Regions from separate parts of the Acetobacter tropicalis genome, predicted to be linked through region 2. Evidence: predicted binding sites of a transcription regulator. Region 2 holds the regulator's gene; the other holds the start of a gene.
The links. Region 2 encodes HrcA, which represses chaperone genes, less so after heat shock. Its sites were predicted from a motif close to GTTNGCACTCNCNNNNNGNGAGTGCNAAC; they were not measured.
Positions count from the first base shown of each region.

Region 1: a site for HrcA is predicted at 1,637-1,665, ahead of groES (co-chaperone GroES). Genes of this name have one in related genera too.

Region 1 is NZ_JAUYUW010000001.1:628,800-632,213, reverse strand. Features, by position in the region: gene groL (chaperonin GroEL) at 1-1,194, opposite strand, end outside; gene groES (co-chaperone GroES) at 1,249-1,542, opposite strand; gene QWU00_RS02810 (dienelactone hydrolase family protein) at 1,755-2,441, shown strand; gene QWU00_RS02805 (cold-shock protein) at 2,570-2,773, shown strand; gene QWU00_RS02800 (ATP-dependent DNA helicase) at 3,184-3,414, opposite strand, start outside.
Region 2 is NZ_JAUYUW010000001.1:1,603,449-1,606,862, reverse strand. Features, by position in the region: gene rdgB (RdgB/HAM1 family non-canonical purine NTP pyrophosphatase) at 1-85, opposite strand, end outside; partial or broken gene rph (ribonuclease PH) at 90-817, opposite strand; gene hrcA (heat-inducible transcriptional repressor HrcA) at 1,087-2,160, shown strand; gene QWU00_RS07110 (penicillin-binding protein 1A) at 2,315-3,414, shown strand, end outside.

The sequences.
Region 1 (3,414 bases), 970 kb from region 2:
GTCATCAACGCGGTCCTTGCGTTCCTTGACTTCCACTTCCGTGGAGCCACCAACGCGGATCACGGCAACACCGCCAGCCAGCTTGGCCAGACGTTCCTGCAGCTTTTCACGGTCGTAGTCAGAGGTGGTTTCCTCGATCTGCGCACGGATCTGCTTGCAACGGCCCTTGATGTCGTCAGACTTGCCAGCACCATCAACAATGGTGGTGTTTTCCTTGTCGATACGCACCTTCTTGGCGGTGCCCAGCATCGGCAGGGTAACGGTTTCCAGCTTGATGCCCAGATCTTCGCTGATCACCTGGCCACCGGTCAGGATAGCGATATCTTCCAGCATGGCTTTACGACGGTCACCAAAGCCAGGAGCCTTGACAGCAGCAATTTTCAGGCCACCGCGCAGCTTGTTGACAACCAGGGTTGCCAGCGCTTCACCATCAACGTCTTCTGCAATGATCAGCAGCGGACGGCCAGACTGCACAACGGCTTCAAGCAGCGGCAGCATCGGCTGAAGAGAAGACAGCTTCTTTTCATGGATCAGGATGTAGGGGTTTTCCAGATCAGCCGTCATCTTCTCCGTGTTCGTCACGAAGTAGGGAGAGATGTAGCCGCGGTCGAACTGCATGCCTTCAACCACGTCCAGTTCTGTCTGGAAGTGCTTGGCTTCTTCAACCGTGATCACGCCTTCGGAGCCAACTTTCTGCATGGCTTCGGAGATCATCTGACCGATTTCAGATTCACCGTTAGCGGAGATCGTGCCAACCTGGGCTGTTTCAGCCGGGGTGGTGATCTTCTTGGTGTTCTTTTTCAGTTCTTCAACAACCGCAGCAACGGCCTTGTCGATACCGCGCTTGAGGTCCATAGGGTTCATGCCAGCGGCAACGGCCTTGTGGCCTTCACGCACAATGGCCTGAGCCAGAACGGTTGCAGTGGTCGTGCCGTCACCAGCGATATCGTTGGTTTTGGAAGCCACTTCGCGCAGCATCTGTGCGCCCATGTTTTCGAACTTGTCAGCAAGTTCGATTTCCTTGGCGACGGACACACCGTCCTTCGTGATGCGGGGAGCGCCGAAGCTCTTGTCCAGCACAACGTTACGGCCTTTGGGACCGAGCGTGACCTTAACAGCGTCTGCAAGGATGTCGACACCGCGCAGCATACGCTGGCGTGCGTCACCACCAAACTTTACGTCTTTGGCAGCCATTGAAATTCTCCTGTGAGGATCAGTTAAATATTGAAAAGCGGATCAGGGCGTCACTCAGGCGGAAATAATGCCCAGAATGTCGCTTTCTTTCATGATCAGCAGCTCTTCACCGTCGATCTTCACTTCTGTGCCGGACCATTTACCGAACAGGATCTTGTCGCCAGCCTTGACATCAAGCGCTACGATCTGCCCCTGCTCATTACGGGCACCCGGACCAACTGCGACCACTTTGCCTTCCATCGGCTTTTCTTTGGCCGTGTCAGGGATAATAATGCCGCCAACTGTCTTCTCTTCGCTTTCGAGACGACGGACGACTACTCGGTCGTGTAAAGGACGAAACTTCGTCATTATGGATCGCTCCACATTCATTTTTGCTGCGGTGGCGCCCTTGTCTGGAAGCGACACCACCTGCTTTTACCGCGCGTAACGAACGCCGCGTTGCGTTAGCACTCCCACCCCGGGAGTGCCAGAACAGGAGATAGGTTTGTCCTCCCCGAGAGTCAAGAAATGTGGAAAACTTTCTTCCAGTTTTAACACTTCACGCAAAAGGAGTCGCCGCCATGGGGCATGCAATCACACTACAGGCTGAGGACGGACACAGCTTTTCAGCCTATGAGGTAGGCGGAGCAGATCTGCCCTATGCGCTTGTTGTGGTGCAGGAAATTTTTGGCGTGAACGATCATATCCGCCATGTGTGTGATGATTTTGCGGCTCGCGGTTTTCATGTGATTTCGCCCGCTCTGTTTGATCGCGCCCAGCCGGGGACGGAACTGGGGTATGACAAGGCCGGAATTGATCAGGGCCTGGCTCTCCGTGCCCAGATTCCCCAGGAAAAAACCTTGTTGGATCTGCGGGCAAGTGCGGCGGCACTGGCGCATAAACGTGGCAGCGGTCGCAGCAAACCGGGCATTATCGGCTATTGTTGGGGCGGCACGCTGGCATGGCAGGCCGCAACCCATACGCATGATTTTGCAGCCGCTGTCTGTTGGTATGGTGGTGGTATTGCCGCCAGCCGCAACGAGACTCCGCATTGCCCGGTGGAAATGCATTTTGGCGGGCAGGATAGCAGTATTCCTCACATGGATGTGACCGCCATCAGGGAGGCGCAGCCGGGAATTGAAATTTTCGTGTATGACGAGGCAGGGCATGGCTTTGGCTGCGCGGAACGCTCGTCTTTCAACGCGGAGGCCTACCTTCTGGCGCAGCAGCGCAGTGTGGCGTTTCTGGAAGCGCATCTGAAGGGCTGAAACTGCCGGAATCGCGCATAGGCGGGGTATTTTGATTGACATTCCCGCCGCTTCATGAGCGGATAGAGGGGTCCTGTAGCCGGCATATGGTTGCCCGGCAGGAGACTATCAGGGAAAGTTACCCGCCTATGCCGACCGGTACAGTAAAATGGTTCAATGCCACCAAAGGCTTTGGCTTCATCGCTCCTGATGATGGAGGCAAAGACGTTTTTGTTCACATCACCGCTGTTCAGGCTGCTGGCCTGCGTGGTCTGAATGAGAATGAGAAGATTTCTTATGAACTCGTGACAGAGCGCGGCAAAGTGGCTGCTACAGAGCTCAAGCCTCTCTAAGGCTGCCTGCGGGGCGAGGGCGTTTACGCAACCTGCTCCGCACTCTCTGCAGAGACTGTCTGTTGGTTTCGCTAAAGCCATGCCAACTGACACCTGTGGCACGATCTGGCAAGAAAACGCTACGCGGTTATTCTTGGTGGTTCCTGTTTGTCTCTGCGACACATTTTGATTATTCCAAAAATTATTTGAAAAGCCTGTCAGTTTTGTGCGGCAGTTTTTCTGCGTTGGATGATGTTGGTGTTTTTAAGCCAATATCCTTGCGTTGAGCTTTTCTATTCTGCTTTCAGCACAGGTGGAAACGCACGCTGTTTCCGATTGCTGAGGGTTTAGACGCAGTTTTTTGACTTCAGCATGTAAAGCCGCCGCGTAAGGCATCTTGTCATGCCCCGAGCGCGATGGGCCATCGCCGTTCAGTTTTGAGGCGTGCGTGGCAGAAAGCTTTCAATTTCCCGTGCTGTATCCGCCAGCCCCATCCGTCGCACTTCAGCCCCCGGTGGGAAAGCAGAGAGCAGGCGCGAAGGTGTTCTGCGATCCAACAGCACAAAAACACCCCGATCTGACTGGCTGCGGATAAGTCGCCCAAACGCCTGACGCAGTCTGAGCCGGGCAATCCGGTCATCATATCCGGTTGTATCACCGCC
Region 2 (3,414 bases):
GGAGAGAGGAAAATTCAGCCAGTTTGCCTTTGTTGTGGCTGGCCAGAACCAGTTTGTCGCCAGATTTCAAAATGGGGTTTGTCATGGGGTCAGTGGCCTTCTGCTGCGTTCACTGCGGCTGTCTGAGCATCAAACAGCACGGAAACACCCTGCCGGGCGAGGTCGAACATGGCGGTGAAAGAGTCTTCCATAAAGGGAGCGTCTTCGGCTGTGGCCTGAATTTCCACAATGCGCCGGTCTGCGGTCAGTACAAAATTGGTGTCGGCTGCGGCGGCGCTGTCTTCCGCATAGTCCAGATCCAGCACAGGGCCGGCTTCCGTCAACCCGCAGGAGACAGCCGCAACCTGTCCGCGCAGGGGCAACTGGCGCAGCACATGCGCGGCCACCAATTTGCCCAGAGCCAACCGTAGCGCCACCCATGCACCGGTAATGGAGGCGCAACGGGTGCCACCATCTGCATTCAGGACGTCGCAATCCAGCGTGATGCTGATCTCACCCAGCGCGGGCAGGTCCACCACAGAACGCAGGGAGCGGCCAATCAACCGCTGGATTTCCTGTGTCCGGCCGGATTGTTTGCCCTTGGCGGCCTCTCGCGGGCCGCGCGAATGGTGGCACGGGGCAGCATGCCATATTCGGCTGTCACCCATCCTGAACCCTTTCCGCGCAGAAAGGCCGGAACGCGGTTTTCCACACTGGCCGTACAGAGCACTTCCGTGCCGCCCACGCGGATAAGGGCGGAGCCTTCCGCATGGTGGGCAAAGCCGGTTTCAATTGTAACGGGGCGCATCTGGTCTGGCTGACGGCCGGAAGGGCGCATGAGGAAGGGCTCCTGACAAAAAACGAGGGGTCCCTGCACATAAAGGGATTTGCGCCAGAGCGGAACCGCGTGACGGTCTCCGGTTACACAGGTGCGTCGGTGCCGCGAGATGTGCGTTATGTCTGCCTGAAAGGGTCAGGAACTGCTCACTCTTGCGTTGAAGGGACTTGCTCTCTTGTCAGACGCACGCCAGATGCGCAGAAGATCAGGATATGTCTGTTTAGCCTGATTTACCGGCTGGATCATTTTGAAGGAGGAGGCCTGTCATCATGAAGCGTGGTCTGCTGCCCGTAAAATCGCCCCTGCCGCCGGAACTGGATGGCAGATCCGCCGCGATTTTGCGCGAAATTGTGGAAGAGTACGTGGCAAGCGGTGAACCCGTAGGTTCCCGTACGCTCTCACGCCGGTTGGGGTTGCCACTTTCTCCGGCGACCATTCGGAATGTCATGGCCTCATTGACGGAAGCGGGGTTGCTGTTTTCTCCCCACACCTCCGCCGGGCGTCTGCCTACGGAAAAAGGGCTGCGGCTGTTTGTGGATGGCCTGCTGCAATTTGGCAGCCTTTCAGAAGAGGAGCAGGCCGGTATTGGTCGGTCTCTGGAAGCGCGTGGGCGCTCCTTGCAGGAGACGTTGACGGAGGCTTCGGCTCTGCTCTCAGGCATGTCCGATGCGGCCGGGTTGGTGGTGGCTCCCAAGGGGGAGGGGGGCATCAAGCATATTGAGTTTGTCGCACTTGGCGGCAATCGGGCACTGGTTGTCCTTGTCGGCACTGATGGCCATGTGGAGAATCGGGTCATGGAAACCCCGGTTGGCATGCCTCCCTCGGCTCTGGTGGAAGCGGCCAATTACCTGAATGCCCGTGTTTTAGGCACAACCCTGCATGATCTGCGTGACAGGGTTGGCGCTGAAATGACGGAGAACCAGAACGCGCTGGACCAGTTGACGGCCGAGGTGGTGGAAAGTGGTCTGGCTGTGTGGGGCGGTGGCGCGGATGAACGCGGCGGCACCCTGATTATTCGCGGTCAAGGCAAGCTGCTGGCGGATGTGGATGGGCAGGAACGCCTGTTGGCCATTCAGACCCTGTTTGATCGGCTGGAAACGCAGGAAACCATGATGCGCCTGCTGGAACTGGCCGAAAACTCGGCAGGGGTGAGGATTTTTATCGGGGCGGAAAGTGGATTGTTCGGGGCCTCCGGCATGTCCATGGTCGTGGCCCCAGCCCGGAACGAGGCCAACCGGATTGTAGGGGCCATTGGCGTGATTGGCCCCACGCGCATCAATTACGGTCGCATTATTCCGGTAGTGGATTATACGGCCCGTTTTCTGGGTGAAATGCTGGGCTAGATGGGATGTTCCGGTAAAACGTAACAGTTACATTAAAGGCAAACTCCGTTGGAAAAGGCTGGTCCGGCGGGGAGAGGTGTCTTTTTGCCATCATGTGGTCAATATGGCGCATGAGAAGGAAGACGGCAGCGCATGGGAATGATAAAGGACCTGCATGACACGAACTCCGTCTTCTGGTGACTCTGGGTCTTCTTCTGACAAGAAAGAAGAAAACGCTTCTTCCCGGCAGGGTGTAACGCTGCGCAGGCCACGTTTCCGCCAATGGCGGGGGCTTCTGGGCACAGTGGCTGCCGTGGGGCTTGTCGGCGTAACGGGGGCGTCCCTGCTGGTCTGGCACCAGTATGAAGGTATTGTGGCGGATCTGCCGACGGTGGAAGGGCTACGGACCTACCAGCCGCCTGTAATGAGCCGCCTTTATGCATCAGATGACAAGGTGATTGCCGAACTGGCAGATGAACGCCGGGTGTTTGTGCCGTACAGCGCTATTCCAGACCGGGTGAAAAACGCCTTTATTGCAGCGGAAGACCAGAAATTCTGGACCCATAAAGGGGTGGACCCGGTCGCCATTATACGCGCAGGTCTGACCGATCTTACTCGCGGCAAGGGACGCAGGCCTATTGGTGCGTCCACCATCACGCAGCAGGTGGCGCGCGTCATGCTGCTGGGCAGTAATGCTGTTTCCATGAAGCGCAAGGCCAAGGAAGCGTTTCTGGCCATGCGTATTGAGCAGGTGCTGCCCAAGGAGAAGATTCTCGAAATCTATCTGAACGAAATTTACATGGGCAGCGGCGCATATGGCATTGCCGCCGCCGCGCAGACATATTTCAACAAGCCGCTTGATCAGCTTGATGATGCCGAGGCGGCTTTCCTTGGTGCGCTGCCCAAATCTCCGACCAATTACAACCCGATCCGGTTTCCGGATGCCGCGCGTGGGCGACGGAACTGGGTGCTGGAGCGGATGGCCGAAACAGGCGCCATTACGCATGAGGCTGCCCGGTCAGCAGAAGCAGAACCTCTGATCCCGCACGCCTTTGTGCGCCCCGGTCCGGCTCCGGGATCTGAATGGTTTGCTGAGGAAGTGCGGCGCGAACTGCTGGAACGGTACGGACAGGACACGACGCTCCAAGGCGGGCTGGAAGTACACACCAGTCTGGACCCCGCATTGCAGCTTACGGCACAGACCACTCTGCGGCAGGGCCTGATGGCGTATGACCGGGCACATGGTGGCTGGCGTGGCCCTATCAAACATCTGGC